DNA from 4 places in the Streptomyces sp. NPDC021356 genome. Region 1 is predicted to be linked to each of the others. Evidence: riboswitches for the same ligand, from Rfam matches in the RefSeq annotation. Region 1 holds a riboswitch; each other region holds the start of a gene.
The links. Region 1 has a riboswitch for cobalamin ahead of AB0G56_RS02480 (cobalamin biosynthesis protein). Riboswitches for the same ligand answer to the same signal wherever they lie in the genome.

Region 1 (7,445 bases):
GTCGTGCGGATCGTCGTCCTCCGGTCCGCCGCCGAACTCCCGGAGGGTGTCGTCGAGTTTGTCCTCGTCGAGTCCGGGGGCGTCGAAGGGGTTGCGGCGCCGCCGGTGCGGCAGCGCGAGCAGCGCCGCCTGCCGCACGTCCTCGGCGAGCACGTCCGTGCGTCCCGCCCACGCGGCCAGCGCGGTCGCCGTACGCGCCATCACGATGTCGGCGCGCATGCCGTCCACCTCGAAGGCGGCGCAGGTCGCCGCGATCTGCGTGAGCGCCCCGTCGCCGAGCCGCACCTGCGCAAGCAGCTCCCGCGCGGCCACGATCCGCGCCCGTACGCCGGCCTCGTCGTCGGCCCAGCGCGCGGCGAAGGCGGCCGGATCGTCGTCGTACGCCAGCCGCCTGCGCACGACCTCCACGCGCTGCTCCGGCTCGCGCGAGGCGGCCACCTCGACGGTCAGCCCGAACCGGTCGAGCAACTGCGGGCGCAGCTCGCCCTCCTCGGGGTTCATGGTCCCCACCAGCAGGAAGCGCGCGGCGTGCCGTACGGAGACGCCCTCGCGCTCGACGTAGGAGGCACCCATGGCGGCGGCGTCCAGCAGCAGGTCGACGAGGTGGTCGTGGAGGAGGTTGACCTCGTCGACGTAGAGGATCCCCCGGTGGGCGTCGGCGAGGAGCCCCGGCTCGAACGCCTTCACGCCCTCCGCCAGCGCCCGTTCGATGTCCAGCGCACCGACCAGCCGGTCCTCGGACGCCCCCACGGGCAGCTCGACCATCCGCGCCGGCCGCGTCTCGAACGCCCCCGGCTCGTGCGGCCCGTCCGGGCAGCCGGGGTCGGGAGCGTCCGGGTCGCAGGAGAAACGGCACCCGGCGACGACGTCCACCGCGGGCAGCAGCGCCGACAGCGCCCGCACGGCGGTGGACTTCGCGGTGCCCTTCTCACCGCGCACCAGCACCCCGCCGACCGCCGGGGAGACGGCGTTCAGCAGCAGCGCCAGCCGCAGGTCGTCCTGACCCACGACGGCCGTGAACGGAAACGCGGTACTCACTTCTCCTCGCCCTCCAAGTCGCCCTCGAGCTCCGTTCCCGGCGTCGGAGACGTACTCCGCGCCGAGCTTCTCGTACATCCGGTCGCCGGCCACGCCCGCCGGGGCGTCGTGGCCGGACAGGTGGTCCGCGGTCGGCGCGGTCTCCCGGGCACCCTCGCGGCCGTGCCGCCGCACGGCCGCCGACCGGCGCGGGCCGGCCACCCCGCACGCGGGACGGGGTGTGTCCGGCAGGAGGTACCCGAGGCGCGGGCCGCCGGCAGGCCGGTGCCGGCGGTCGCCGACGGCGGCACCGTGCTCATGCGGGTGCCCCCGGCGGGATGAACGGCAGTCCGCGCGGCGCGCCCGACTCGATGAGCCGCCACAGCGCGTCCGTGTCCGCGTGCTCCTCGACCAGATCGCCGAGCCGGTCCAGCTGCTCCTCGCGCAGCGCGGCGAACGACGTGCCGGGCGCGGGCACGAAACGACGGCCCGCGGCCGAGGCGACCTCCCGCAGGAACGCCCGCCGGAAACCGTCCGACTCCAGCGAACCGTGCCAGTGCGTGCCCCAGACGGGCCCCACCCGGCAACCGTCCAGGAACGCCTCACCGCCGGTGACTTCGGCGACCCCGTGGTGGATCTCGTACCCCTCGACCCGCTCGCCGAGGGCCTCGCCCACCGGCCGGGCGAGGGTCTTGCCGGCGGCGAACCGGACCCGTACCGGCAGCAGGCCGAGCCCGTCGACGTGCCCGCGACGGCTCTCGACCTCGTCCTCGATGTGCTCGCCGAGCACCTGGAAGCCGCCGCAGATCCCGAGCACCGGCCGCCCCTCGGCCGCCCTGCGCCGCAGCGTGCCGGCGAGGCCCCGCTCCCGCAGCCAGTCCAGCGCCCGTACGGTGCCCCGGGTGCCCGGGACCACCACGAGGTCGGCGTCGGCCAGCTCCTCGGGCCGGTCCACGAACCGCACGACCACGCCCGGTTCGGCGGCCAGCGCGTCCACGTCGGTGAAGTTCGACATCAGGGGGAGGGCGCAGACGGCGACCCGCAGCACGTCCTCACCGACCGGCGGCGCGACCGCGGACTCCCGTACGGCGCCCCGCAGTGACACCCTCAGGCCGTCCTCCTCGTCGATGCCGAGCCCGTGCCGGAAGGGCAGCACCCCGTACGTCCGCCGGCCGGTGAGCCCGCGCAGCATGTCGATGCCGGGCTCCAGCAGCGAGACGTCACCCCGGAACTTGTTGACCAGGAACCCGGCGACCAGCTCCTGGTCCGCCGGGGCCAGCAGGGCGACGGTACCGAAGAAGGAGGCGAAGACACCGCCGCGGTCGATGTCGCCGACGACGACCACGGGCAGCCCGGCGCCCCGTGCGATCCCCATGTTGACGATGTCGGTCCGGCGCAGGTTGATCTCGGCCGGGCTGCCCGCCCCCTCGCAGATCACCGCGTCGTAGGCGTCCCGCAGCTCGGTCAGGCAGTCCAGGACGGTCCCCAGCAACTGCCGCTGGCGTCCGCCGTGGTAGCCGCGGGCGCTCATCTCGCCCACCGGCCGGCCCAGCAGCACGATCTGGCTGCTCTGCTCGCCGCCCGGCTTGAGCAGCACCGGGTTCATCAGCGCGGTCGGCTCGATCCGGCAGGCCTGCGCCTGCATGGCCTGCGCCCGCCCGATCTCGGCGCCCTCCCGCGTGACGAACGAGTTGAGGGACATGTTCTGCGCCTTGAACGGCGCCACTTTGACGCCCTGTCGCACCAGCCACCGGCAGATCCCGGCGGTCACGACGCTCTTCCCGGCGTCGGAGGTGGTCCCGGCGACGAGCAGACCGCCGCCCCGACCGCTGCTCATGACGTACGTCCCTTCGTCAGACGGTTGCACAGCAGCTTCGCGGCGGCGCACGTGCCGAGCGCGAGCCAGCTCACGCGCCGTGAGAGCCGTACGGCCCGGTCGACGTCGCCCACCTGGACGGCGCGCCCTCGGCCGTTGAGCACCGGCCGGTGCTCCACCCGCCCCCCGTACGACAACGTGCCGCCCAGGCGCACACCGAGCGCCCCCGCGAAGGACGCCTCCACCGGCCCCGCGTTGGGACTCGGATGCCGGGCGGCGTCGGCGCGCCAGGCCCGTACGGCCCCCCGCGGGTCGCCCCCTGCCACGGTGGCCAGGACAGCGGTCAGCCGGGCACCGGGCCAGCCCGCCACGTCGTCGAGCCGGGCGGAGGCCCACCCGTAGCGCCGGTACCGCGGTGACTTGTGACCGACCATGGCGTCCAGGGTGTTGACGGCCCGGAAGCCGAGGAGGCCCGGCACGCCCGCGAGGGCGCCCCAGGTGAGCGCACCCACCACCGCGTCCGAGGTGTTCTCGGCGACCGACTCGACGACCGCGCGGGCGATCCCGTCGGCGTCCAGGGCCTGCGGATCGCGCCCGCACAGGTGCGGCAGCCGCGCCCGGGCGGCCTCGACGTCACCCGACCTGAGCGCCCGCCCGATGGCGCCCGCCTCGCGGGCGAGCGAAGTACCGCCGACGACGGCCCAGGTGGCGGCGCCGGTCAGCAGGACGGAGCCGGTGGGGGAGGAGCGGACGGCGCGGGCCGCGGCGGCCCCCAGTGCGACGGCGCCACCGGCGCACACTGCGGTGTGGAGCGCGCCCCGTCCGCGGTGGTCCCGCCACAGCACACGTTCCACGGCGCCCGCGGCCCGCCCGAACACGGCGACCGGATGCCCACGGCGGGGATCGCCGAGGAGCAGGTCACCGAGGAGGCCGGCGGCGGCACCGTACGCGAAGACGCGATCGGCACCCACTGGGTCAGCCGGCCGCGGGGTCGGTCAGGAAGTCGCTGATGAACCTCGGTCGGCAGCCGCGCATGGCGATGGGTCCTCACTCAGGGTGTCCGCGCCCTGGTTCGACGAGACCGGCGGAGAGAGTTCCTGGCTCCCGGGGGTGTTCGTCCCCGGTGACAGTGGCGGGACCGCGCCGGATTCGCACCGGCTTCCTCTTCTGCCGCCGTACATGGCCCCGGAAGTCCACCACGCCTCCGGAACAGCCGTCAACTTGCCGTTGACCTGCGGTGGGGTGGTGTGCCGAGGCTCATAGCCCTGACACACGGTCAGTGACTTGAAACGGCTGCTTTCGGCCTCTTTCCGCGCGGTGAAGCGAGGAAGACGCCTCTCGGTTGAGCTCCCGAAGGCGAGCCGAATGCGGCAAAAACCCCCGTAAGCGCCCCAGAAGGGCTTACGGGGGTTGGTGCAGAAGGTGCGAGGCGTGACCACGCGCCCCCTGTGGCCAGGGCGTTTCCTCTCGTCAGCCCAGAATCGTTGTCAGCCCAGAATCAGGGAGATTCCGTAGGCGACGGCTGCCGCACACAGGGCGAAACACGCATACGCGCCGGCGGTCGCGGCCGCGGCCGAATCGCCGCGGGTCGACGCCGCCTCCCGGCGGGACAGGCCCGCGATGCCGAGGGTGAACAGGGCCACCAGGCCGACGGTGACCACGAGGCTGACGCCGAAGACGGAGCCGAGGGCTGCCCAGTCGATCTTCATGTCGAAGCTGCTTTCTCGATGCTCGATAACCGGGTGGAGGGGCGGGCGTCAGACCGCCGCGGCGGGCGGGGACGCCGCCGTCGCCGGGCTCGCGGGAGGCGCCGGCACCGCGCCGAGCGCGGACGCCGGAGCGGGGATGGTGGCCGTCAGGCCGTCCGGCACAGGTGCCGCCGGAGGCGGGGAGACGGCGGCGATCGCCTGGGTCACCACACCGGCCGGCTCCTCGGCCGCGGTCGCGCCCGTGGCGGGCGTGGCCGGGGCGACGTTCGTGTGGTCGACGACCTGGCGGCGGGAGATCTTCCAGATCGCTGCGCTCGCGGCCACCAGGAACACGGCGACGAGCGCGGTGCCCCAGTCACCGAGGCCGGTGACGGCCTCCGCGCCCGCGCCGACCACCGCCGCGGCCGGCAGGGTGAGCACCCAGGCGACGGCCATGCGGCCCGCGGTGGACCAGCGGACCACGCCGCCCTTGCGGCCGAGGCCCGCGCCCATCACCGAGCCCGACACCACATGGGTGGTGGAGAGCGAGAAGCCCAGGTGGGAGGAGGCCAGGATGGCCGCCGCCGCACTGGTCTGGGCGGCGAAGCCCTGCTGCGGCTGGAGGTCGGTCAGGCCGGTGCCCATGGTGCGGATGATGCGCCAGCCGCCGATGTAGGTGCCCAGCGCGATGGCGAGGCCCGCGGAGAGGATGACCCAGGTGGGAGGGTTGGAGCCGGGGGCGATGGCGCCGCCGGCGATCAGGGCGAGGGTGATGATGCCCATCGTCTTCTGCGCGTCGTTGGTGCCGTGCGCCAGCGAGACGAGCCCGGCAGAGGCGATCTGTCCGACCCGGTGGCCCTTCTCGGCCGCCTTGCCCTCCGTCTTCCGGCCGATCGTGTACGACAGCCGGGTCGCGGCCACCGCGGCGACGCCCGCCACGACGGGGGCGGCGACCGCCGGGAGCATGACCTTGGTGATCAGGACGTCGCCGTGCACGGCGCCGACGCCGGCCGAGGCGATGGTGGCGCCGATCAGACCGCCCAGGAGGGCGTGGGAGGAGCTGGACGGGAGTCCGACCAGCCAGGTCAGCAGATTCCAGAGGATCGCTCCGACCAGTGCGGCGAAGATGACCTCGGGGCGGATGCCGGTCTCGTCGACGAGACCCTTGGAGATCGTGTTGGCGACCTCGACGGAGAGGAACGCGCCCACCAGGTTGAGCACGGCGGACATGGCCACCGCGACCTTGGGCTTGAGTGCGCCGGTGGAGATGGTGGTGGCCATCGCGTTGGCGGTGTCGTGGAAACCGTTCGTGAAATCGAACGCGAGTGCGGTAACCACCACAATCGCGAGGATCAGCGAGAAGCTTTCCATTTACCCAGGCAATCGTTCGAGCGTCATTGGCTCGTCGAACGTAGGTAACCCGGGTGAACGGAAGATGAACTGGGACGGTCGCGGCGGTGTCCGGTTCTCCTGGCTTCCCTCCCGTCCGCGGGCCGGGCGGCCCGGCGCTCCGGCAGACGGCTGGCAGGATCGCCGCATGGCCGAACAGCAGCGGGACACAGGAAACACGAGGGACGCGCGGGAGCCGCGGGAAGCACAGGCGGTGCGCGGGCCGCAGGGGTCACGCGGGTCCCGTGAGCCCTCCGAGTGGTCCCATGAGCCCCCTGAGCGCCAGGAGTCACACGAGCCCCGAGCGCCACGCGAGCCCCGGGAAGACGAGCGCCGCGCGTGGCGCGACCTGGTGGCCACCGCCCGCCGCACCGTGGCGGACGGACTGGTCGTCGGCACCTCCGGCAACGTGTCCGTGCGAGTGGGGGACACCGTCCTGGTCACGCCGTCGGGCGTCCCGTACGACCGGCTCACGCCGGACGACGTGACCGGCGTCGGCCTCGACGGCCGGCAGGTGCTCGGCACCCTGCTGCCGACCAGCGAGCTGCCCATGCACCTCGCCGTCCACCGCTCCACCTCCGCAGGCGCAGTCGTCCACACCCACGCCGTGCACGCCACGGCCGTCTCCACGCTCGTCCCCGAACTGCCGCTGATCCACTACATGGCCGGCGCCCTCGGCGGCCCGGTGCGCGTGGCCCCCTACGCGACCTACGGCACCGAGGAACTGGCCGCGCACGTGCTGCGCGCCCTCGCCGACCGCTCCGGCTGCCTGCTGCGGAACCACGGCACCCTCACCCACGGCGCCACCCTCGACCAGGCGTACGACCGCACCGCCCAGCTGGAGTGGATGTGCCGCCTGTGGCTGACCGCCTCCTCGGTCCCCGGCCTGACCCCCTCCCTGCTCTCCCCGGAAGAGCTGGCACGGGCGGAGGAACGGCTGCGCGGATACGGCCGGCCGGAGCTCCGGCCGGAAGCCTGACGACCGCGGCAGGGATGAAGGCCGCCGTTTCTGGAACTCGCACGGGCATGTCACCCCGACCGTTCCTTCCGCTGGCCGGTGACCCGGTACGCCAGGACACTGGACCCGTGCGCACAGTCAAAGCGACGGCCGCGGCCGTCACCGCGGCCCTGGCGGCCGGCGCGGCGAGCGTCGCCGCCGGCCGGCTCGCCAGCGACGCCGCGCTCAAGGCACCTCCTGGCCGGCCCCTGCCCACCGAGCCCCGGCTCACCGTGCACGGCACGGCCGCCGGGCAGATCACCCTCACCCGGGACCTGGCCTCGCTGCGCCCGGGCACCTACGGCCTGGCCGGCGACGGCTCCCACGCCGTCGTCGGTCCCGTCCTGCAAGGCGCCCCGCACCTGCCGGACACCGTCGTACGCCGCCTGGAACGCGTCACCCACGGGCTGCTGCACCCCCGCGACCGGGTCTGGCTGACGCCCAACCTGTACGTCGGCGACCCCGGCTCCGCCCTCGGCCTCGACCACGCCGACATCGACGTACCCGGCGAACTCGGCCCGCTGCCCGCCTGGTTCGT
Region 2 (7,445 bases), on a different contig from region 1:
CGAACTCACGCTGCTCACAGCCGCGATCGCCGGCGCCTACCGCTTCGAGCAGGCGCCCGGCTCCGACCCCAGGCCGCGCATCGGGATCACGCTGCGCCCGCGCCGCCTGCTGCTGAAGGCCCTGCCCCGCTGACCGCCCGCCCACCGGCGAGCGTGCGTTCAGGCGGCCTCAGGGCCCCTGAACGCACGCCGGTAGGCGTTCGGCGTGGTGCCCAGCGCGCGGACGAACTGGTGCCGCAGCGCCGCCGCCGTGCCGAACCCGGCCCGGTCCGCGATCGCGTCCATCGTCTCGTCCGTGGCCTCCAGCAGGTCCTGCGCCAGCAGCACCCGCTGCCGCAGGATCCAGCGGTACGGGGTCGTGCCCGTCTCCTGCTGGAAGCGGCGGGCGAAGGTGCGCGGCGACATGTGGGCGCGGGCGGCGAGCTGCTCGACCGTGACCTCCTCGCCGAGGTGCCGCTCCATCCAGACCAGAACCTCGCCCACGGTGTCGCAGCGGGACTTGGGCAGCGGACGCTCGATGTACTGCGCCTGCCCGCCGTCGCGGTGCGGCGGCACCACCATCCGCCGGGCGATCTTGTTCGCGACCTCCGGCCCCTGCTCCTTGCGCACGATGTGCAGGCAGGCGTCGATGCCGGCCGCCGTGCCGGCCGAGGTGATCACCGGGTCCTCGTCGACGTAGAGCACGTCCGGCTCGACGGTGGCGTGCGGGTACTGCCGGGACAGTTCCGCCGCGTGGTGCCAGTGCACGGCGCAGCGCCGCCCCTGAAGCAGCCCGGCCGCGCCCAGCACGAACACCCCGGAGCACACGCTCAGCACCCGCGAGCCCCGGTCGACGGCCCGGCGCAGGGCGGCCAGCAGCTCGGGCGGGTACACCCGGCTGGCGAAGTCGTTCCCGGCGGGGACGGCGATCAGGTCGGCCTCGTCGAGCCGGTCGAGTCCGTAGGGGGTCGCGACGCTCAGACCGCCGACATGGGTGCCAAGCGACGGCCCCTCGGCGGAGACCACCGCGAAGTCGTACACCGGGAGCCCGTCGTCGCTGCGGTCGATGCCGAAGACCTCGCAGACCACACCCAGCTCGAAGGGATGCACGCCGTCCAGCAGGACGGCCGCCACGTTCTGCAACATGCCACCAGTGTGCCTCGCAAGTGGCAGGAATTTGAAGCTCTACGGCAGTCCTGCCACTCACGCTCGGGCGTGCCCGGCGCGAGAGTGGTGTGCATGAACGCAGACCAGACAGAAGCCCTGATCGGAATGGCCGCCACCTTCGGACTCCTGGTCCTGATGGCGCTGCCCTCGATGCTCGGCGTCCTGCGCGACAAGCGCATCGACCGCAGCATCAGGCAGGCACAGCAGGCCCACCGGGACCAGGAGTACCGCGAGGCACAGGCACGGCGCGAGAGGACTCAGAAGTCCTCGTCCAGGTCGACGGTGCCCTCCACCGCCACCTGGTACGCCGACGGACGCCGCTCGAAGAAGTTGGTCAACTCCTGAACCCCCTGCAGTTCCATGAAGGAGAAGGGGTTCTCGGAGCCGTACACCGGAGCGAGACCGAGCCGCGTCAGACGCTGATCGGCCACACACTCCAGGTACTGCCGCATCGAGTCGGTGTTCATGCCCGGGAGGCCGTCACCGCACAGGTCGCGCGCGAACTGCAGCTCGGCCTCGACGGCCTCCCGCAGCATGTCGGTGACCTGCTGCTCCAACCCGTCGTCGAAGAGGTCCGGCTCCTCCTTGCGGACGGTGTCCACCACGTCGAAGGCGAACGACATGTGCATCGTCTCGTCGCGGAACACCCAGTTGGTGCCCGTGGCCAGGCCGTGCAGCAGGCCCCGGCTGCGGAACCAGTAGACGTAGGCGAAGGCGCCGTAGAAGAACAGCCCCTCGATGCAGGCGGCGAAGCAGATCAGATTGAGCAGGAAGCGCCGGCGGTCCGCCTTGGTCTCCAGCCGGTCCAGCTTCTCCACCGAGTCCATCCACTTGAAGCAGAACTCGGCCTTCTCCCGGATGGACGGGATGTTCTCCACGGCCGCGAAGGCCGCCACCCGGTCGTCCGGGTCGGGCAGGTAGGTGTCGAGCAGCGTCAGGTAGAACTGGACGTGCACGGCCTCCTCGAACAGCTGCCTGCTCAGGTACAGGCGCGCCTCGGGCGAGTTGATGTGCTTGTAGAGCGTGAGCACCAGGTTGTTGGCGACGATCGAGTCACCCGTCGCGAAGAACGCGACCAGCCGGCCGATCAGGTGCTGCTCGCCGGGGGAGAGCTTGGCGAGGTCGGCGACGTCCGAGTGGAGGTCGACCTCCTCCACGTGCCAGGTGTTCTTGATCGCGTCCCGGTAGCGCTCGTAGAAGTCGGGGTAGCGCATGGGGCGCAGGGTCAGCTCGAAGCCCGGGTCGAGCAGGTTCGTGTTTCGGGTGCTGGTCATCACTGGCATGCCTCGCAGGACTCGGGGTTCTCAAGGGAGCAGGCGACCGCGTCGGGGTCGGCGACCTGCTGGACGGGGACGGTGGCGGGGGTCTGCGCCCGGGCCGCGCGGGCGATCCGGGTCGCCGGGCGCGAGCGCAGGTAGTACGTCGTCTTCAGGCCCTGCTTCCAGGCGTAGGCGTACATCGAGGAGAGCTTGCCGATGGTCGGCGTCTCCAGGAACAGGTTCAGCGACTGCGCCTGGTCCAGGAACGGGGTGCGGGCGGCGGCCATGTCGATCAGGCCGCGCTGCGGGATCTCCCACGCCGTGCGGTACAGCCGCCGCACGTCCTCGGGGATCCACGCGAAGTCCTGCACCGAGCCGTTCGCCTCGCGCAGCGCCTCCCGGGTACGGGCGTCCCACACGCCGAGCGTCTTGAGGTCGCGCACCAGGTAGGAGTTGACCTGGAGGAACTCGCCCGAGAGCGTCTCGCGCTTGAACAGGTTGGAGACCTGCGGCTCGATGCACTCGTAGACGCCCGCGATGGAGGCGATGGTGGCGGTCGGCGCGATCGCCAGCAGCAGCGAGTTGCGCATGCCGACGGCGGCGATCCGCTCGCGCAGGGCCGCCCAGCGCTCGGGCCAGGCGAGGTCCACATCGTAGTGGTCGGGGTGCAGCACACCACGGGCGGCGCGGGTCTTCTCCCAGGCGGGCAGCGGGGCGTTCCGTTCGGCGAGGTCGGCGGAGGCCTCGTAGGCGGCGAGCATGATCCGCTCGGCGATCCGGGTCGACAGCGCCTTCGCCTCGGGCGAGTCGAAGGGCAGCCGCAGTTTGAAGAAGACGTCCTGGAGGCCCATCGCGCCCAGGCCCACCGGCCGCCACCGGGCGTTGGAGCGGCCGGCCTGCTCGGTCGGGTAGAAGTTGATGTCGACGACCCGGTCCAGGAAGGTGACGGCCGTGCGGACGGTCTCGTCCAGCCGCTCCCAGTCGAGGTCCCCGCGCTCGGGGTCGGCGAAGGCGCCGAGGTTGACGGAGCCGAGGTTGCAGACCGCCGTCTCGCCGTCGTCGGTGACCTCCAGGATCTCCGTGCAGAGGTTCGAGGAGTGGATGACGTGGCCCGGCTCGGCCGTCTGGTTGGCGGTGCGGTTGGCGGCGTCCTTGAAGGTCATCCAGCCGTTGCCGGTCTGCGCGAGGGTGCGCATCATCCGGCCGTACAGCTCACGGGCGGGCAGGGTCTTCTTCGCGAGGCCGGCCGCCTCTGCCGCGCGGTAGGCCGCGTCGAACTCCTCGCCCCACAGGTCCACCAGTTGAGGCACGTCGGCCGGGGAGAACAGCGACCACTGCCCGTCGGCGTCGACGCGGCGCATGAACTCGTCCGGGATCCAGTGCGCCAGGTTCAGGTTGTGGGTGCGGCGCGCGTCCTCGCCGGTGTTGTCGCGCAGCTCCAGGAACTCCTCGATGTCCGAGTGCCAGGTCTCCAGGTAGACGGCCGCCGCGCCCTTGCGCCGGCCGCCCTGGTTCACGGCGGCCACCGACGCGTCGAGGGTCTTCAGGAACGGGACGATGCCGTTGGAGTGCCCGTTGGTGCCGCGGATCAGCGAGCCGCGCGAGCGGACGCGGGAGTAGGCGATGCCGATGCCGCCGGCGTGCTTGGAGAGCCGGGCCACCTGGTGGTAGCGGTCGTAGATGCTGTCCAGCTCGTCCTTGGGGGAGTCGAGCAGGTAGCAGGAGGACATCTGGGGGTGGCGGGTGCCGGAGTTGAAGAGCGTGGGGGAGGAGGGGAGGTAGTCGAGGCGGCTCATGAGCCCGTGGAGCGCGGCGACTTCGTCGACGGCCCGGGGGCTGTCGTCCTCGGCGAGACCGCTGGCCACCCGCAGCATGAAGTGCTGAGGGGTCTCGATCACCTTGCGGGTGATCGGGTGCCGCAGGAGGTAGCGGCTGTGCAGGGTGCGCAGCCCGAAGTAGCCGAAGCGGTCGTCGGCGGCCGGGTCGGCCAGCGCGTCCAGGCGGGCGGCGTGCAGGCGGACGAACGCGGCGGTCCGGTCGGCGATCAGTCCCTCGCGGTGGCCCGTGGCCACCGACTCGGTGAAGGACGTGACGCCCTGCGAGGCGGCCTCGGCGCGGATGGAGAGCGTGAGCAGACGGGCGGCCAGCCGCGAGTAGGCGGGGTCCTCGGAGATGAGTCCGGCCGCCGCCTCGGTGGCCAGCTCCCGCAGCTCCGCCTCGTCGGCGTGCGCCGACCGGCCGCGCAGCGCGGCGGCGGCGACCCGGCCGGGGTCGGCGTCGGGGAGGTCGGCGGTCAGCTCGGTCAGGGTCCGCAGCAGCGCGGCACCGGGACCGTCGTTCTCCAGGCCCGTGGCTGAGGCCGGATCGGCTGGCGCGATGGTCACTTGGGGCTCTCCCTCGCTCGGCACGGGGCCTCGCCGAGGGCAGGGGGCAGCACACGAGCGCACACGGCGCCGCGTCCACCGGCCCATTCCACGAGGCCCGGACGTCAGGCACCCGGACCGGACGGCCGGGCGCACTGTCGGCAGGTCCTCGGACTGACGCTCGTACACGGCCTTGAGGGCATACGTGACGAGTACACCGTTGCGGGACAGTTCCGGATTCGCACCGGATTCCCCTGCGACGACAGCGAGCATGAGCATACATCTTGTGCCGGGGGCGGAAGTCACCCCCATATGTTGTGCCTGCGGTGTGTCGCGTCGACTGCGGAGGGTGTCAGTCGCTGTCAGAGTGCCAACGCGTAGGTGAGCAGCGTGATGTCGTCCAGGTCCGGCAGCGGGTTCCAGTCCCGCTGCGGGGTGCGGACGAACCCCAGGCGCTCGTAGAGGCGGTGGGCGGCGTGCATGGTGCGCTGGGTGGACAGCACGAGGCGCGCACAGCCCTCGGTGGCCCGCGCCCGGTCCAGGCAGGCCCGCACCAGCGCCTCGCCCGCGCCCCGGCCGCGTGCGGCGCGCGCGACCGCGAGCATGCGTATCTCGGCCTCGCCGGGTCCGGCGATGTCGGCCATGGCGCCGCCGGACGGCACGAACGCGACCCCGCCGAGCACCGCTTCGTCCGCCACGGCCACCAGCACCTCGGCGGCGGCCGCGCGCTTGGCGACGTCCCTCAGCTCGCTCAGGTAGGGGTCGCTCTCCCCGAAGTCCAGCAGCCCGTCCTGGAGATAGGCCTGGGCGGTGATCTCACCGAGGGTGCCGTACTCGCCGGGCTCGGCCGGCCTGATCGCGAGGTCCATGGGGCCGAGTGTGCCGCACGGGTACGACAGCGGGCCGCCGGTCTTCCCGGCGGCCCGTGCCCTGGGTCCGGCAGCTCAGTGGGCGCTGCCCGCCGTGGCCGGCGGGAGTTCGACCGCGACGCCGGGGTCGCCCGCGTCGGCGGTGTAGTCCTGCGGGCTGGTCTCGTCGACGCCCTCGGGGGCCTTCAGCGCCTTCAGGACGAAGGTCAGGACGACGGAGACGACGACGTTCAGGGCGAACGCCGTCATGCCGATGTAGCCGATCTCGCCGATGCCCGGGATCTCCTTGGCCGAGCCGCCGAAGTGCTTCTGCGTCGGCGAGGCGACCCCGTAGGCCGCGACCGTGCCGTAGACCATGCCGACGGCCCAGCCGGCCAGCAGTGCCCAGCGGTGGAACCAGCGGGTGAACAGGCCCCCCACCAGGGCCGGGAAGGTCTGCAGGATCCAGATGCCGCCCAGCAACTGGAAGTTGATCGCCACGGTCTTGTCCATGGTCAGGACGAAGACCAGCGCGCCCACCTTCACCAGCAGCGAGACCAGCTTGGAGACCCGGGTCTCCTGCTCGGCCGTCGCGTCCGGCTTGATGAAGTCCTTGTAGATGTTGCGGGTGAACAGGTTCGCGGCCGCGATCGACATGATCGCCGCCGGGACCAGCGCCCCGATGCCGATCGCCGCGAAGGCGATGCCGGTGAACCAGTCCGGGAACATGTCCTCGAACAGCTGCGGAATGGCCAGCTGCCCGTTCTGGACCTTCACGCCCGCCGCGATCGCCATGAAGCCCAGCAGCGCCAGCAGGCCCAGCATCAGCGAGTACAGCGGCAGGATCGTGGTGTTGCGGCGGATCACCTCACGGCTGCGCGAGGACAGCGTGGCGGTGATCGAGTGCGGGTACATGAACAGGGCGAGCGCGGAGCCGAGGGCGAGGGTGGCGTAGGTCCACTGGCTCGCTTCTCCGGGCACGACCGCGCCGCGTGGTTTGCCGGTGGCCGGATTCGTCTGGCTGAACGCGTGGGCGGCCTTGGCGAAGATGTCGTCGAAGCCGCCCAGCTTGATCGGGATGTAGATGATCGCGACCGTGATGACGATGTAGATGAGCGCGTCCTTGACGAACGCGATCAGCGCCGGGGCGCGCAGACCCGAGGAGTACGTGTACGCCGCCAGCACGCCGAAGGCGATCAGCAGCGGCAGGTCCTTCACGAACCAGTTGGTGTTCTCGCCGCCGCCCACGCCCATCACGTCGAGCACCGCCTGGATGCCGACCAGTTGGAGCGCGATGTACGGCATGGTGGCGAGGATGCCGGTGAGGGCGACCGCCAGGGACAGGCCCTTGGACCCGAACCGGCCGCGCACGAAGTCCGACGTCGTCACGTACCCGTGCTTGTGCGAGACCGACCACAGCCGCGGCAGGAAGGTGAAGATCAGCGGGTAGACCAGGATCGTGTACGGCACCGCGAAGAACCCGGCCGCGCCGGTCGCGTAGATCGCCGCGGGCACCGCCACGAACGTGTACGCGGTGTAGAGGTCGCCGCCGAGCAGGAACCACGTGATCCACGTGCCGAACGACCGGCCGCCCAGACCCCACTCGTCCAGGCTCTGCTCGTTCTCCGCCCGGCGCCAGCGCGCAGCCAGGAACCCCATGACGGTGACGAGCAGGAAGAAGAAGATGAAGACGCCGAGCGCGACGCCGTTGACGCCGTCCTTCACCGGGTGGCACCGCCCTTCGGGGAGGCGGTGTCCGCCGAGCGGCGACCGCGCTGGTCGAGCTGCCACAGCCGGTAGGCGATCACCGTGAGGACCGTGGAGATGAT
Region 3 (7,445 bases), on a different contig from region 1:
AGCGGGACCTCGCCCGGCGGCAGCGGAACAGGCTGCGAGGACAGGTTGGTGACGCACCGCCAGCCGTCGCCGCGCGCGAACGCCAGCACCCCGGCCGGGGTGTCCTGCGCCCAGGTCAGCGACTCGCCCGCGAGCAGCTTGCGGCGCAGCCGCAGGGCCGTGCGGTACAGCTCCAGCGTCGAGCCCTCCACCCCGTCCTGCGCCTGGACGGCGTACGCCCCGAAGTCCGTCGGCTGCGGCAGCCAGGCCCCGCCGGGACCGAAGCCGTACGACTGTCCGGTCGTCGTCCACGGCAGCGGCACCCGGCAGCCGTCCCTGCCCTTGCGGAGGTGGCCCGTCTGCTCCCAGATCGGGTCCTGGAGCACCTCGGTGGGCAGGTCGGCCACCTCGGGCAGGCCCAGCTCCTCGCCCTGGTAGAGGTAGGCCGAACCGGGCAGGGCCAGCATCAGCAGGGTCGCCGCGCGGGCCCGGCGCAGGCCGGCCGAGCCGTCCACGGCGGGCGCGTGCCCGCCGGACAGCAGCCAGGCGTTCTCGTCCGTGCCCGGCGGGAGCACCAGCCGGGAGGCGTGCCGGACCACGTCGTGGTTGGACAGCACCCAGGTGGCCGAGGCACCTGCGGCCCGCGCGGTGGCCAGGGACGCGGCGATGGTGCGGCGCAGCTCCTCGGCGTCCCAGCCGGCCTGGAGGTACTCGAAGTTGAAGGCCTGGCCCAGTTCGTCGGGCCGGGCGTACAGCGCGCGCCGCGCGTCGGGGACCCAGGCCTCGGCGACCGCAGTGCGGGGCGGCGTGTAGGCGTCGAAGATCTTGCGCCAGTCGCGGTAGATCTCGTGGACCTCGTCGCGGTCCCAGTACGGGTGGCTGCCCGGCTCGACGTGCGGCAGCGCGTCCTCGCCGGTGGCCCCCATGTCGCCGACGTCGCGCAGCGGCTCGTCGAGGTCCTTGACCAGGGCGTGCGCCACGTCGACGCGGAAGCCGTCCACCCCCCGGTCCGACCAGAACCGCAGAGTGGTGCGGAAGTCGGCGCGGACCTCCTCGTCGCGCCAGTCGAAGTCCGGCTGCTCGGGCGCGAACAGGTGCAGGTACCACTGTCCGTCGGGCACGCGTTGCCAGGCGCTGCCGCCGAAGACGGACTGCCAGTCGGTGGGCGGCAGTTCACCGTGCGCGCCGCGCCCGTCGCGGAAGACGTACCGGGCGCGGGCGGCGGAGCCCGGTCCGGCCCGCAGCGCCTCCTGGAACCAGCGGTGCCGGTGCGAGGAGTGGTTGGGGACGATGTCGACGATCACCTTCAGACCGAGGCGGTGCGCCTCGGTGACCATCGCGTCGAAGTCGCCGAGGGTGCCCAGGCGCGGGTCGACGTCCCGGTGGTCGGCGACGTCGTAGCCGCCGTCGGCCAGTTCGGAGGGGTAGAACGGGCTGAGCCACACGGCGTCCACGCCGAGGGCGGCGAGGTGCGTCAGCCGCTGGGTGACGCCCCGGATGTCACCGAGTCCGTCCCCGTCGGCGTCGGCGAAGCTGCGGGGGTAGACCTGGTAGACGACGGCCTGCCGCCACCAGTCGGGACTGCGGGAGGACAGGTCGGGCGGCGCGTCGTCGGTGCGGTCGGTCACGCGGTCTCCTCTTCGTGCGTCGGAGCGACACAGAGAATCTGTCCAGATCCCCGGAAAAGCGAACACGTGGGGTGGTACCGGGGCACAGGGGGCGGCCGGCGGGGCGCGCCGTCACCCCGGAGCCGGCGTCAGTCCGTGTCCGCCGCGCAGTGCTCCAGCAGGTGCCGTACGTCCTCGTCCACCAGGCGGTAGCGCACCACGCGGCCCTCCTTCTCGCCCTGGACGGTGCCCGCCGCGCGCAGCAGGCGCAGGGCCTGGGAGACCGCCGGATCGTTCATGCCGGTGGCGACGGCGAGGTCGGAGACGGCCAGTGGTCCGGTGCGGTGCAGGGCCAGCAGCAGGGCGAGCCGCTTGGGGTCGGCCAGCAGCGAGAAGCGCTCCGCCCAGGCGCGGACGTGACCGGGCTCCCCGATCGCCGCGATGGCGTCGCACACCCGGTGGCCGTCGATGGTGCGACGGTCCGCGCGGTCAGCAGGGACGAGATGCATGCCCCCATCCTCGCAGGCACCGATGTGTGATCTTCCGTACCTGCGCAGGTATGCAGCTATGCAGACGACGGTCCCTCCCTCTACCGTGGGCGGGCCGTGGTGCTCGGGAAGTCGGTGCGAAGCCGACGCGGCCCTCGCCACTGTGATCGGGGAGTTCCCCTTCCGTCCGGCATCCGCCGGGCCACTGGTCGCACGACCGGGAAGGCAGGGAGGGAGGACGTACGGACCCTAAGCCAGGAGACCGGCCACGGCAGCTCACGAAGTGATCCACGAGGTGCTGGAGCGTGATACCGGATGACCCTGCCCAAGCCTGCCCCGACGCCGGCGGCCGTCCCCAAAGGGCCCGCCCCGGCGGCGTCCTTCCGCTGGCGCCGTGAGGACACCCTCAAGACCGCGGGCCTGTTGGCGGTGATAGCCGCCCTGCACGTCGTCGCCTTCGGCATCCTGTTCCTGCTCGTCGTCCCCGAGCACTACCAGGTCGGCACCAAGGCCTTCGGCATCGGCCTCGGCGTCACCGCCTACACGCTCGGCATGCGGCACGCCTTCGACGCCGACCACATCGCCGCCATCGACAACACCACCCGCAAGCTGATGGCCGACGGCAAGCGGCCGGTGTCGGTGGGCTTCTGGTTCGCGCTGGGCCACTCCAGCGTGGTGGTGGCCATGGCCGCGCTGGTGGCGGGCGGCGCCCAGCTCGCGGGCACCCTGATGAACGACGACTCCCGTACGCACCAGACGCTCGGCATCGTCGGCACCACCGTCTCGGGCACCTTCCTCTACCTGATCGCCGCCCTCAACCTGGTCGCCCTCGTCGGCATCCTGAAGGTGTTCCGGGCGATGCGCGCGGGCACCTACGACGAGCGGGAGCTGGAGGCCCACCTGGACTCACGGGGGTTCATGAACCGGATCCTGGGCCGCCTCACCAGGTCGATCTCCCGGCCCGGCCAGATGTACCCGCTCGGCTTCCTCTTCGGCCTCGGCTTCGACACCGCCACCGAGGTCACGCTGATGGTGATGGCCGGCTCCGGCGCGGCGGCCGGACTGCCCTGGTACGCGATCCTCTGCCTGCCCCTGCTGTTCGCCGCCGGCATGAGCCTGTTCGACACCCTGGACGGCACGTTCATGAACTTCGCCTACCAGTGGGCGTTCTCCAACCCCGTCCGCAAGGTGTTCTACAACCTGACCATCACCGGCCTGTCCATCGCGGTCGCCTTCTTCATCGGCACGATCGAGCTGGTCGGCGTCCTGCACGACAAGCTCGACCTGAGCGACACGGTCACCGGCTGGATCGCCGGACTCGACCTCGACCACGTGGGCTACGTCATCGTCATCCTGTTCGTGGTGGTGTGGGCGGCGGCGCTGGCGTACTGGAAGGCGGCCAGGGTCGAGCAGCGCTGGGCGGCGCGGGGCGGAGCGGGGGAGGCAGCCGACTAGCCCGCCCGCGGCCGCCCGGCGGGTCAGGGCCTACGCGCCCGGGCCCGCGTTCTCGACGGTGGCCAGGTACAGCTTCACGTACCGGTCCACGTCGATGTCCAGGGCCACGTCGACCAGCCGCTGCTCGCGCGCCTCGCCGTGCAGTTCCGCCTCGCCGGGGCGCGGGCGGCGGTCGACGACCGTCTGGCCGCGCGCCGGGCCGGGCGCGAGGTTCACCTCGACCGGCAGCCGGCGCGTGGTCAGCCCCGCCGGGTCGGCGACCGCGCAGACCGCGCCCGCGTCACCGAGCCCGCCCGCCGGGTCCTCCTCGCTCGTCACCGGGTCGCGGTGGGCCAGCAGCCGGCCGGCCAGCCGCTCGCCCGCCTCGGCGCTCGCGCCCAGCCGCCGCACGTCACCGGCCGGGACGATCACCCGCTCGAACACGTCGAGCCCGTACATCGTGATCGGTACCCCGGCGCTCAGCAGGATCGCGGCGGCCTCCGGGTCGTGCCAGACGTTGAACTCGGCGACCGCCGTGGCGTTCCCGGTGGCCACCGCGCCGCCCATGAACACGATCCGCTCGATGTTGCGCGTCACCTCGGGGTGGGTGCGCAGCAGCAGCGCGATGTTGGTCAGGGGCGCGGTGGGGATCAGGGTGACCGGGCGGGGCGAGGCGAGGATCTCGCGGCGCAGCAGCGCCACCGCGTCCACGTCGGCGGGCCGGCGGGCCGGGGCGGGCAGCCCGAGGTCGCCCATGCCGTCCCTGCCGTGCACGTGCAGCGCGGTGCGCACCGGCTCGATCAGCGGGCGCTCGGCTCCCCGCGCCACGGGGATGTCGGGCGCGCCCGCCTGCTCCAGCACGGTCAGCGTGTTCCGCACCACCTGGTCCACGTCCGTGTTCCCCGCCACGCAGGTCACGGCGCGCAGGTCGAGGCCCGGGTGGCGTACGGCGAACAGCAGGGCGAGCGCGTCGTCGACGCCCGTGTCGCAGTCGATGATCACGGGGGTGGCGTCGGAGGTGTACTGCTCGGTCACGGCGGGCTCCCTGGGAGACATGCGTGCGCTGCTTCGTCTCCACGAGCCTATGCCGCCGTCGCCGCCGGCCCGGCGCCGCGTCGGCCCCTCGTCTCACCCGGACGGCCCGGCGCGGTGGTGGGGGGCGCCACCGGGTGGTGCCGTGGGAGGACCGTCCGGTTCGCGCCGTGCCCCGTTCCTGTGGAGGACCCGCCCATGCCCCGTCCCCCGGCCGTTCGTGCCCTTGCCGCCGCCGTGCTCTGCGCGGGCGCCGTGCCGGCGGTCTCCGCCTGCGGTTCCGGTCAGGCGGGGCAGGCCGCCGGTGCCTCGCCCTCCGCCGCCGCGGCCACCCGGCCGGCCGGCCCCGCCTCGCCGGCCCCCGCCGCGCTCACCGCCGCCCAGGCCCAGGCCGCGCTGCTCACCGAGGACGACCTCGGTGCCACCTGGCGGCCGGCCGAGGGCGTCGCGACCTGGCGGGACGGCATCCTCAAGGCACGCACCACCGCCGCGCCCGACTGCCGGCGCCTCCTCGACGCCCTCTACGCCGACCAGCCGCTCGGCGTCCCCAAGGGGACGTACGCGGTGACCGGTTTCGACGACGGCGACGGCGCGGCCCAGCTGCGCCAGCAGGTCCTCTCGCCGCGCCCGGCGGACGTGGACCGTTCGCTCGCCTGGCTGCGCACCCTGCCGAAGACCTGCGCCCGGTTCACGGCGACGACCACCCGGGCCGGCGTGCAGACCGTGCGGGTCAGCGACCTGGCGCTGCCCGCCGCCGGGGACGCCCGGCAGGGACTGCGGGTCACCTTCACCGGGCCGCCGGACGGCGCGGACGGGTCCGGCTCCGGCTCCGGCGGCACGGACGGGTCCGACGGCGGGGACGGCGCGGACGTCACCACGCTCTCCGTGGACGTCGTCGCCGTACGCGTGGGCGGCGACGCGTTCGCCCTCACCGACGGCGCCCCGGGCACGCTCCCGTCCGGCGCCACCGACGCGGCGGTCCGGCGGGGCGTGGAGCGCCTGACGGCCGTCCGCGGCTCAGGCCGCGCCCAGGCCTGAGCTCCGGCCACGACGGCGGCCGGCGCCAGCGGATCACAGGAGGCCCGGGGTGCCGGGAGCCCCGGTCACAGCAGCGGCTGCGCCGGCGCCGGCCCCAGTGTGGTCGTGCCCGGCGCCGTACGGTGGCCCAGACCGGTGCGGTAGGCGTCCAGCGCCGCCTCGACCCGGCCGGTCCGGCGCAGCAGGTCGCCGAGGAGCCGGCACAGGTCGGCCAGGTCGCCGGCGGCGCCTGCCCGTTCCAGCAGGCTCAGCGCGCGGACGTAGTGCTCCTCGGCGGCCTCCGCGTCGCGGGCGTCCTCGGCGATGATGCCGAGCAGGCGGTGCGCGGCGGCGGCGTGCATCGCGCCCCGCTCGGAGGACAGGTCGCCGAGCACGCCCCGCAGCAGCTCCGCGGCCTCCTGCGACCGGCCGCGCCGGTGCAGCACGTCGGCCAGCTCGACGGCGACCTGCCGGGTGTAGAGCCCGGCCCGCTTGGCGGTCAGCATGTCGAGCGCGGCGCGCAACTCCGTCTCGGCCCGCTCCAGTTCGCCGTTCTGCGCGCAGACGTAGCCGCGCATCCAGTGGCAGTTGGCGAGTTCGGTGCGCAGCTGGAGGTGCCGGTACAGCTCGGCGGCCTTGGCGAGCGAGGCGTCCGCCTCGGCGATCCGGCCCTCTGCGAGCAGGGTGCGGGCCACCGACCGGTGCATGCGCGCCACCAGCGCGGGATCGCCCGCCTGCGGGGCCAGCGCGAGGGCGAGCTCGGCCGCCTGCGCCGCCCGCGCGTGCGCGCCCATGTCCATGTACGGGCCGATGACGCTCGCGTAGAGCAGGAGCAGGGCGTCGGGGTCGTGCAGCCCGGCGCGGTTGAGTTCGTCGAGCGTGGACTCGAAGAGGTAGACGGCGTAGCGCAGTTCGCCGGTGAGGTAGTGGGAGACGGCACGGCCGCGCAGGGCCGGGACGCGGGCGGTCAGCGGGGCGTCGGCCAGTGCCCGTTCGGAGCGCTCGAAGTACTGCCGTCCGCTCTCCAGCTCGCCGGTCTCCAGGGCGCACTCGCCGAGCCCGAGGAGCGCGTCGGCCTGGATGTCGCCGAGTTCGTGGTCCTCGGCCTCGGCGAGCAGCCCGGCGTAGAGTTCGGCGGCCCTGCCGGTCTCCCCGGTGGCCAGGGTGCGCTGCGCCTCGGTCAGCCGCAGCCGCAGGTCGGTGGCGAGGTGGGCGGGGCGGCCGGTGGCCAGTTCCTCGAAGGCGACGCCGAGCCGGCCTGCGAGGTGCCGCAGCGCGTCGTCGGAGGGACGCACCCGGCCGGCCTCCAGCGTGGAGACGTAGGCGGGCGTGTACGCGGGTTCCGCCAACTGCCGTTGTGTCATACCCCGTTCACGTCGCAGCCGCTGCACCCTGCGCCCGATGGTCTCCGGGTCGTCCCGCTTCGCCATGCGGTTCATCATGCCAGTAAGCGGACTTACGAAGACCCGCTTCCCTGACTTGGTGTCAGGCGGGGCCGAACGCCAGAGAGCCCTGCCAACTCCCCCTTGTTCACTTCCTGTTCCGCCCTCGGCCCCCGTGCCGTTCCCTTCCTGTGCCTCTTCCGGCCGAGCGCTCCCACCCCCTAGGTTGGAGAGAGCGTTAAACCTGCTTAACCCCCCACTGTCGTTCACTGCCGCTGTGAGGTCGGTCGCCTTGCTCGGACGCCCTGTCGCGCCCCCCGGTCGCATCCGTGCACGTCATGTCAGAGCAGTCGGCGCGGCGCTCGTCGCCGTCGCCGCCCTGGTCGCCGCGGCCAACGCGGGCCCCGCCGGCACCACCGACCCCGATCCCGTGCGGCAGGTCGCCGTCCAGGACCGCTAGGTCCTGTCGTCGAATTCCCGTCGTCTGCCCGGAGGGCGGCCGCGCG
Region 4 (7,445 bases), on a different contig from region 1:
GCCCGCGCCCACCTCCACGCACTGCGGCCGGTGGTCCGGCGGGCACTGGAGGAGGCGGGGCTGCGGCTCGCCGACGTGGGCGCTGTCGCCGTCACCACCGGCCCCGGCCTGTCCGGCGCCCTCCAGGTGGGCCTCGCGGGAGCGAAGTCCCTGGCCTACGCGCTGGACGTACCGCTGTACGGCGTGCACCATCTCGCCGGGCACGTCGCCGCCGACACGCTGGAACACGGCCCGCTGCCCGACCCGTGCGTGGTACTGATCGTCTCCGGCGGGCACACCTCGCTCCTCCTCGTCCGCGACCTGGCCCGCGCCCCGATCACGCACCTCGGTGACACCCTGGACGACGCCGCGGGAGAGTGCTTCGACAAGGTGGCGCGGGTCTTCGGGCTGCCGTATCCCGGCGGTCCGGCCATCGACCGGGCAGCGCGCGTGGGGGATCCGCGCGCTGTCCCCCTCCCCCGCCCGCTGCCCGGCTCGTACGACTTCTCCTTCTCGGGGCTGAAGACGGCCGCCGCCCGCTGGGCCGAGGGGCACGCCACAGGCGAGTTGCCCGTGCACGACGGGGCCGCCTCGCTCCAGGAGGCGGTCGCCGACGTACTGACCCGCAAGGCGGTGGCGGCCTGCGCCGAGCACGATGCCGGCACACTGGTCGTGGTCGGCGGGGTGGCCGCGAACTCGCGGGTGCGGTCGCTGGCGGAGGAACGCTGCCGGGCCGCCGGTGTCACCCTGCGGGTGCCGCCGCTGAAGCTGTGCACCGACAACGGCGCCATGATCGCCGCCGTCGGCGACCTCCTCGTACGGGCCGGAGCCCGACCGGCGCCGCTGGACGTGTCGGTCGACCCGTCCGCGCCCCTGGCGTACGCCGCCCTGCACCCCACGCCGCCGACGGCTGCCAGATCGGTGTGCCGGCGCTGACCTCGAAGTCCTCCGCCGGTGCGGGCATGCGCCGCCCGGAGGCCGCCGTCGGCGCCGAGGGCTTCGGCTACGGGGCCCGCGCACGCGACCTCGTGGCCCGCTTCCCGAGGCCCGCTTCCTCCCGCCCCTTACGGCCGACGGCCGACCGAACCCGGCCGGAGCGTGCGGGGGGCTCCCGGCCGTGGGAGTGGCCCCGCGCCCGTACGCCGTCAGTCCCGCGCCACCACGCGCAGTGTCTGGACCGAGGGGTCGGCCGCATCCGGGATCAGGACGCCGTGCTCGACCCCGCTGCGCAGGTAGTCCAGCACCTCGTCGGTGATGACCTCGCCCGGAACGACGACGGGCACCCCCGGCGGGTACGGGCTGACCGTCTCCGCGGCGATGCGTCCCGCGGCGCGCTCGGCGGGTACGTGCTCCACCGCGGCGAAGAACGCCTCACGCGGCAGCATCGCCTGCTCCAGTTCCAGGGCCGAGGGGGCGGGCAGCCGGACCGGCGGCTGCTTCTCGATGGAGCCGGCGCCTCGGGTGAGCGCGCGCAGGGCGTCCAGCAGGACCTTCTCGGTCTCGTCGTCGTCGGCGTGCGTGACGGAGGCGCTGATCCGGCAACTGTCGGAGCCTCCGACGTCCACGTGGCAGTGCGTGCGCAGCCACTCGGCGGCCTGCATGCCGGTGATGCCGAGTTCCCGTACGTCGATGACGATCTTGAGCGGGTCGAGCTCGGCCGCGAAGCCCTCCTTCACGGCCTCCCTGCCCATCGGCCGCAGGCCGGGCAGGTCGCCGGCGGCCGACCGGACGCGTTCCGCGCGGTGCAGCGCGGCGTCCAGGAGGGTGTGCCCCTGTTCGACCATCTGACGGCGCCAGCCGTCGAGGGTGGCATAGACCAGGGACGAGGCGCTGGTGGTGCCCAGCAGGTCCTCGCGCTGCTTGAGCACCTCCGGCGACACCCGGTCGTACTGGAGGTGGAAGACGGAACTCTGCTCGATGGCGCCGCCCATCTTGTGGACGCTGGTGACCACCAGGTCTGCCTGGGCGTCCATCCCCCAGGCCGGCAGCTCCGGGTGGAACGGGAGGTGGGCGCCCCACGCCTCGTCCACGATCAACGGGACGTCGAACTCGTGGCACGCCCGGGCCACGCCCGCGATGTCCGCGCAGGCCCCCCACTCGGTCGGCGTGATCAGCAACATGCCCTTGGCGTCGGGGTGTTCCTGGAGGCGGCGGCGTACGTCGTCCGGCTCCGGCGGGTGCGCGAGGTGCCGTTCGGTGTCGAACTTCGGGTGCACCCAGATCGGCTCGACGCCGTTGACGACGACCGCCGCGATCACTGACTTGTGCGCGTTGCGGGACAGCAGCAGCTTCTCCCCGGGCCCGGCCACCGCGAGCATGGCGGTCTTGACCGACAGCGAGCTGCCGCAGGTGGAGAAGAAGGTCTGTTCGGCCCCGACCGCGTCGGCCATCAGGTCCTGCGCCTGGCTGAGCACCCCCTGGGACTGGCGGCGGTCGTCGAGGCCGTTGAGGGACAGGACGTCGGAGCGGAACACGTCGAGCCCGACGATCTCCGCCACCCGCGGGTCCGCGCCCCGGCCCTGCTTGTGCCCCGGTGGTCCGAAGACCACGTCTCCACGGCGCCGGAATTCCTCCAGCGCCTCCAGTACGGGCACCCGCGAGTGATCCATCGTTCCTCCATGCCGGTTCCGGTTCGCGTTCCCGCATCGCCGTGCGGCCGCCTCCGCGCCCACCACGTACGCGAACACCGCCCCCACCACGTACGGGAACACCGAGTCCACCGCCGTGCGGGAACACCGATCGTGTTGCACCTGTGCCTGGATCGAAACCCGTGGGTGTCGCCGCGCCGGACGGTGGCACCCGGCCTCCGGCGTCCGGCCCAGGGCGCCGGGCAGTGGCACACGTGGTACCCGAAGGCGCCGTCGGGGGGTGCGCCCCGGACCGACGACGACCGTGGACCCCGCACGAAGGAGGCCAGGTGGACGGCACGTCCGACGACGCCGGCGTCGACGCCCGTGACGGGCTCGGCGCCGTGCACGACAAACTGCGCGCGGCGGTCGCCGAGCGGGCGGGGTCCCTGTGGGAGACCGCTCTCGCGCTGCACGCCGATCCGGAGGGCGCGTTCGCCGAGCACCGGGCCGCGGCCCTGCTCACGGGCCGGCTGGAGGAGGCCGGTTTCGCGGTGGAGCGCGGGGTGGCGGGGATGCCCACCGCGTTCACGGCCCGCTCGGGTCAGGGCCGCCCCGTCGTGGCGCTGCCGCTGGAGTACGACGCCCTGCCCGGCCTCGGTCACGCCTGCGGGCACAACCTCATCGCCGCCGCCGGCCTGGGCGCTGCGCTCGCGGTCGACGCCGTGCTCGGCGGCTCGGCCGGCAGCGTGCTGGCGGTCGGCACCCCGGCCGAGGAGGGCGGCGGAGGGAAGGCCGCGGAGGTGGAGGCCGGGGTGTTCGACGGTGTCGACGCCGCGCTGATGTTCCACCCCGGTGTGTACAGCTGGTCGCGGGCGCCGCTGACCGCACAGGTGCAGTACCGGGTCGCGTTCCACGGGCGCGCCGCGCACCCCACCGGCAACCCGACCGAGGGCGTCGACGCGCTCGCGGCGCTGATCGAGCTGTTCAACGTCCTGGCCCAACTGGGCCGGCGCCTGCCCGCGGCCTCGCACGTCCAGGGCATCATCACCGACGGGGGTACGGCCACCAACATCGTGCCGGAGTACGCGCAGGGGCTGTTCGGTCTGCGGGCGGCCACGACCGGGGCGCTGGAGGAACTGACCGGCCGGTTGCGCACCTGCGCCGAGGGCGTGGCGCTGGCCACGGGCACCAGGGCCGAGACCGAGCGCGCCACACCCCGCTACGAGCACTTCCGCGACAGCGGCGTGCTGTCCGACCGGTTCACCGGGCACCTGGCACGGGCCGGGATCACGCTGACCCCGCCCGTGCCGGGTGTCCAGCTGGGCTCGTCGGACATCGGCAACGTGAGCACACGTGTGCCGGCCATCCATCCGTTCGTAGCGATCATGGACGACGGGTCCGACCACACCCCCGAGTTCGCCGCGGCCGCCGCCTCGCCGCGCGCCCGTGACGTGCTCGTCGCCGTGACCGGCGCGCTGGCGTGCACGGCCGCGGACGTGCTGCTCAGCGCGGACCTGCGCGAGCGGGCGTGGGCGCGGCACAGGAACGGGGAAGGCTGACGCGGCACAGGAACGGGGAAGGCTGACGCGGCGCAGGCCCCGAAAGGCTCGCGGAACCGGCGGTCCGTAGTGCGGCGCTCAGGAATCGCCGCGGCGTCGCGGTGGGGTGAAGGCGTACAGGCCGAGGATGTCCGGCCGGGGAGCCACCCCGGGCCCGCCGGCACGCACCCACGCGACGATGTCCTCCGTCGCGTCGGCGTCGTTGACGAGCCCGAGCCAGAGGGGTCGTCCGCCGGCGGCCCGGCCCGCGGCGGACGGCTGGACGACCATGACGTTGGCCTGGTCGCACACGTCGAGGCATGCGGAGATCCGCACCGGCACCCGTGACCGCAGCCGCGCGGTCTGGGCCGCGTGGTCGACTCCGGGAATCCTGGGGCTGCCGCAGCAGCAGTCCCGGCACACGACGACACGGCACGGCGCCGTACCGCCTCCCGTCCCGGCCGTGTCCGATGTGTCCGCCGTCGGCTGTCCCGGCACGTCGCGCCACTCCCCTCCCGGGGAGATCCGCCCCGGTGCTCCGTGAGGGGGCGACCGCGTGAGTCTCCTGGCTCCCGGATCGCCGCTCCTCCCGCCTTCCCACCCCGTGCGGGGGCGGTGGCGCGCCGGAACTCGCTCACCGGTCACAGTGGCGGGACCGCGCCGGATTCGCACCGGCTTCCTCGGACCGCCGTCGCCCAATGTCGCCGGTCATCATCGCACCCCCTCCCCGATTCCGCCTGACTGCGTGTCATCCCCGCCAACCAGCGTAAATGACAAGTCACTTGACTTGACATGACACACGTTGTTGAATCATTGCATCGACAAGTCGGCTCGGAAGGCGGAACAGGCGATGGGGGACGACAGCACAGTCGGCATCATCCTGGCCGGCGGGCGGGGTGAACGGGCGAAGCCCATCACCCTGCAGTCCGCCGACTACATCCGCAGCAAGGCGCTCATCCCGTTCGCCGGCAGGCCGCTCATCGAGTGGATCGTCGAGGCCTGCCGCGACCAGGGCATACGCCGTTTCTACGTAGTGGCGCAAGGCGTGGAGAACCGCAGCCAGATCAAGCTGGTGCTGGGCCACGGCGAGCGGTACGGAGTCGAGATCGACTACTCGCGGGCCCGCTTCGACCCGTACAACGTGGGATCGGGCGCGGCCACCCTGCACAACCTGGAGCAGTGGAACCTGACGGGGACCGCGCTCGTCCTCCCCGTCGACTCGCTGTTCGAGTTCTCGCTGGAGAAGCTGCTCGCCGCCCAGCGGGACACCGACGCGGTGGTCACCGTGGCCGCCGTGCCCCGCACCCCCGAGGAGATCGCCGGCAAGTACGGCGTCATGCGCACCACCGCGCAGCGCCTGGTCTGCGGATTCCTGGAGAAGCCCCGACTGCCCGTCATCGAGCGGGAGTTCCCCGAGATCACCCAGCCGCAGGGGCCGCGCACGCTGGCCACCAACGCCGGGATGTACCTCATCGACTGCGCCCGCCTCAGACTGGCCGCGCGCACCCCCGAGCTCATCCGCCTCGCCCAGCAGCGCCTCGACTGGGGCAACGACCTGCTCCCCCGCCTCGTCGGCCTCGGTCACCCGGTGGCCGTCGAACCCATCGCGCGCCTGGGCGACCTCGGCAACATCCACGACTACCTGGGCACGCTCAGCGACGCGCTCAGCGGCCTGTACCCGCAGATGGACCGCGCCCTGGGCGCCCCGCTCAGCACCGACCCGCGTTACTGGGTCCACGAGTCCAGCCTGCGCTCCAAGGACCACATCACCGGCACCACACTCGCCCAGAAGATCGCCGAGGGCAGCGTCGTCATCGGACCGGGGGTGCGCATCGGCCGGCACGTCGAGATCGGCGCGGGTGTGCGGCTGCGCGCCACCGACGTCGGGGACGGCGTCGACCTGCACGAGGGCGTCCACGTCGAGGGCAGTGTGCTCGGCGACTCCGCCGTCATCGGTGCCTACGCGCACATCAGCGACTCCTACGTGGGCCCGATGGTGCAGGTGCACTCCGACGCCCGCGCCCCGGTGCGGCTCGAAGCCCTGTCCGCCGTGGGCGACGGCGCCCGGTTGTGGTCGGGAACCCGGCTCTCGGGCGTCAGCGTCTACCCGCGACTGCGTGTGCCGGCCGTCTCCGGAGTGCCCAGCGGAACCCAGCTCACCAGCTCGGACGACATCCTGCAGTGGGTGTGATCCACACCCGCCGCACCTCTTCGAGAGAGGCTCACGTGAACACTGCCATCGCCGTGATCGGCGGCACCGGCCGGGTCGGACGGATCGTCACCCGCAAGCTTCTCGACCGTGGTGAGACCGTCCGCGTCATCGGCCGCAGTCAGCAGCGCGCCCGCCGCCATCTGCCGCCGCGTGCCCAGTTCTTCCTCGGTGACGTCCGCGATCCCGAGTCCCTGCTCACCCCGCTGAACGGCTGCTCCGCCGTCGTCTACACCGTGGAGCCCGGCACCGACACAGCGGGGCCCGACAGCCCGCAGAGCACACTGCACGCCGGTGTGCTCCACACGCTGGACGCGCTCTCGCTCCAGGACGGTTTCGGGCGTGCCCAGTTCGTGCTCGTCAGCCAGCGGCACGTGACCCGGCCCGAGCACCCGATGAACGCCTACGGACGGATGCTCGACTGGCGGCTGGCCGGGGAGAACGCGGTCCGCGCCTCCGGGCTGGACTACACGATCGTCCGCCCCGGCTGGCTGACCGACCGGGCCGAACTCGCCGACGACGGCCGCGTCCACCTGGAACAGGGCGACCGCAGGGACGGCTACGTAGCCCTCCAGGACGTGGCCGAGGCCTGTGTGCAGGCCCTGTACTGCCCGTCCGCGAAGGGACTCACCTTCGAGATGCGCAACGGCGCGGGCAGCCCTCCCGGTGACTGGGAGGAACTGTTCGGCGGGCTCAGCGCGGACGAGTCCGTCCCGCTGCACGCCCCGGCCTGAACACCTCGGCCCCTCCTCACCACGGCACGTGCACGCCCCCCTTGACGCGAAACCGGAGACCACCATGACCGAGGCGCCGCAGATCTCGGCGGGACGCCCCCAGCCTCTGGGTTCCACCGTCGTCGACGGCGGAGTCAACTTCTCCGTCTTCTCGGAGCACGCCACCCGTGTCGACCTGCTGCTCTTCGACAAGTGCGACGACCCGCAGCCCTCGCGGACCATCCACCTCCACCCCGACAAGCACCGCAGTTTCCACTTCTGGCACTGCCATGTCGCCGGCATCGGTGCCGGACAGGTCTACGCCTACCGGATGGACGGGCCGCGCGACCCCAAGCGGTCGGGCACCCGCTTCGACCACCGCAAGGTGCTGCTCGACCCGTACGCCCGCGCCAACATCAACTCGCGCTGGAACCGC

Region 2: another riboswitch for cobalamin. It lies ahead of AB0G56_RS16030 (ribonucleoside-diphosphate reductase subunit alpha); the one in region 1 lies ahead of AB0G56_RS02480 (cobalamin biosynthesis protein).
Region 3: another riboswitch for cobalamin. It lies ahead of AB0G56_RS09660 (HoxN/HupN/NixA family nickel/cobalt transporter); the one in region 1 lies ahead of AB0G56_RS02480 (cobalamin biosynthesis protein).
Region 4: another riboswitch for cobalamin. It lies ahead of AB0G56_RS01955 ((2Fe-2S) ferredoxin domain-containing protein); the one in region 1 lies ahead of AB0G56_RS02480 (cobalamin biosynthesis protein).

Annotation. Positions count from the first base shown of each region.
Region 1 is NZ_JBFACU010000002.1:65,560-73,004, reverse strand. It holds gene AB0G56_RS02490 (putative cobaltochelatase) at 1-1,038, opposite strand, end outside; gene AB0G56_RS02485 (cobyric acid synthase) at 1,334-2,854, opposite strand; gene AB0G56_RS02480 (cobalamin biosynthesis protein) at 2,851-3,804, opposite strand; cobalamin riboswitch at 3,902-4,046, opposite strand; gene AB0G56_RS02475 (hypothetical protein) at 4,321-4,542, opposite strand; gene AB0G56_RS02470 (inorganic phosphate transporter) at 4,591-5,892, opposite strand; gene AB0G56_RS02465 (class II aldolase/adducin family protein) at 6,059-6,889, shown strand; gene AB0G56_RS02460 (alpha/beta fold hydrolase) at 6,997-7,445, shown strand, end outside.
Region 2 is NZ_JBFACU010000010.1:186,410-193,854, reverse strand. It holds gene AB0G56_RS16050 (cytochrome P450) at 1-133, shown strand, start outside; gene AB0G56_RS16045 (helix-turn-helix domain-containing protein) at 160-1,125, opposite strand; gene AB0G56_RS16040 (hypothetical protein) at 1,219-1,491, shown strand; gene AB0G56_RS16035 (ribonucleotide-diphosphate reductase subunit beta) at 1,404-2,429, opposite strand; gene AB0G56_RS16030 (ribonucleoside-diphosphate reductase subunit alpha) at 2,420-4,789, opposite strand; cobalamin riboswitch at 4,911-5,077, opposite strand; gene AB0G56_RS16025 (GNAT family N-acetyltransferase) at 5,131-5,637, opposite strand; gene mctP (monocarboxylate uptake permease MctP) at 5,713-7,341, opposite strand; gene AB0G56_RS16015 (DUF3311 domain-containing protein) at 7,338-7,445, opposite strand, start outside.
Region 3 is NZ_JBFACU010000006.1:68,274-75,718, forward strand. It holds gene AB0G56_RS09650 (glycoside hydrolase family 13 protein) at 1-1,607, opposite strand, end outside; gene AB0G56_RS09655 (metalloregulator ArsR/SmtB family transcription factor) at 1,736-2,095, opposite strand; cobalamin riboswitch at 2,176-2,360, shown strand; gene AB0G56_RS09660 (HoxN/HupN/NixA family nickel/cobalt transporter) at 2,390-3,529, shown strand; gene AB0G56_RS09665 (nucleoside hydrolase) at 3,560-4,543, opposite strand; gene AB0G56_RS09670 (hypothetical protein) at 4,739-5,578, shown strand; gene AB0G56_RS09675 (helix-turn-helix transcriptional regulator) at 5,644-6,987, opposite strand; gene AB0G56_RS09680 (hypothetical protein) at 7,232-7,399, shown strand.
Region 4 is NZ_JBFACU010000001.1:432,789-440,233, forward strand. It holds gene tsaD (tRNA (adenosine(37)-N6)-threonylcarbamoyltransferase complex transferase subunit TsaD) at 1-915, shown strand, start outside; gene AB0G56_RS01945 (ornithine decarboxylase) at 1,125-2,588, opposite strand; gene AB0G56_RS01950 (amidohydrolase) at 2,951-4,108, shown strand; gene AB0G56_RS01955 ((2Fe-2S) ferredoxin domain-containing protein) at 4,187-4,585, opposite strand; cobalamin riboswitch at 4,646-4,769, opposite strand; gene AB0G56_RS01960 (NDP-sugar synthase) at 4,938-6,278, shown strand; gene AB0G56_RS01965 (SDR family oxidoreductase) at 6,314-7,030, shown strand; gene glgX (glycogen debranching protein GlgX) at 7,095-7,445, shown strand, end outside.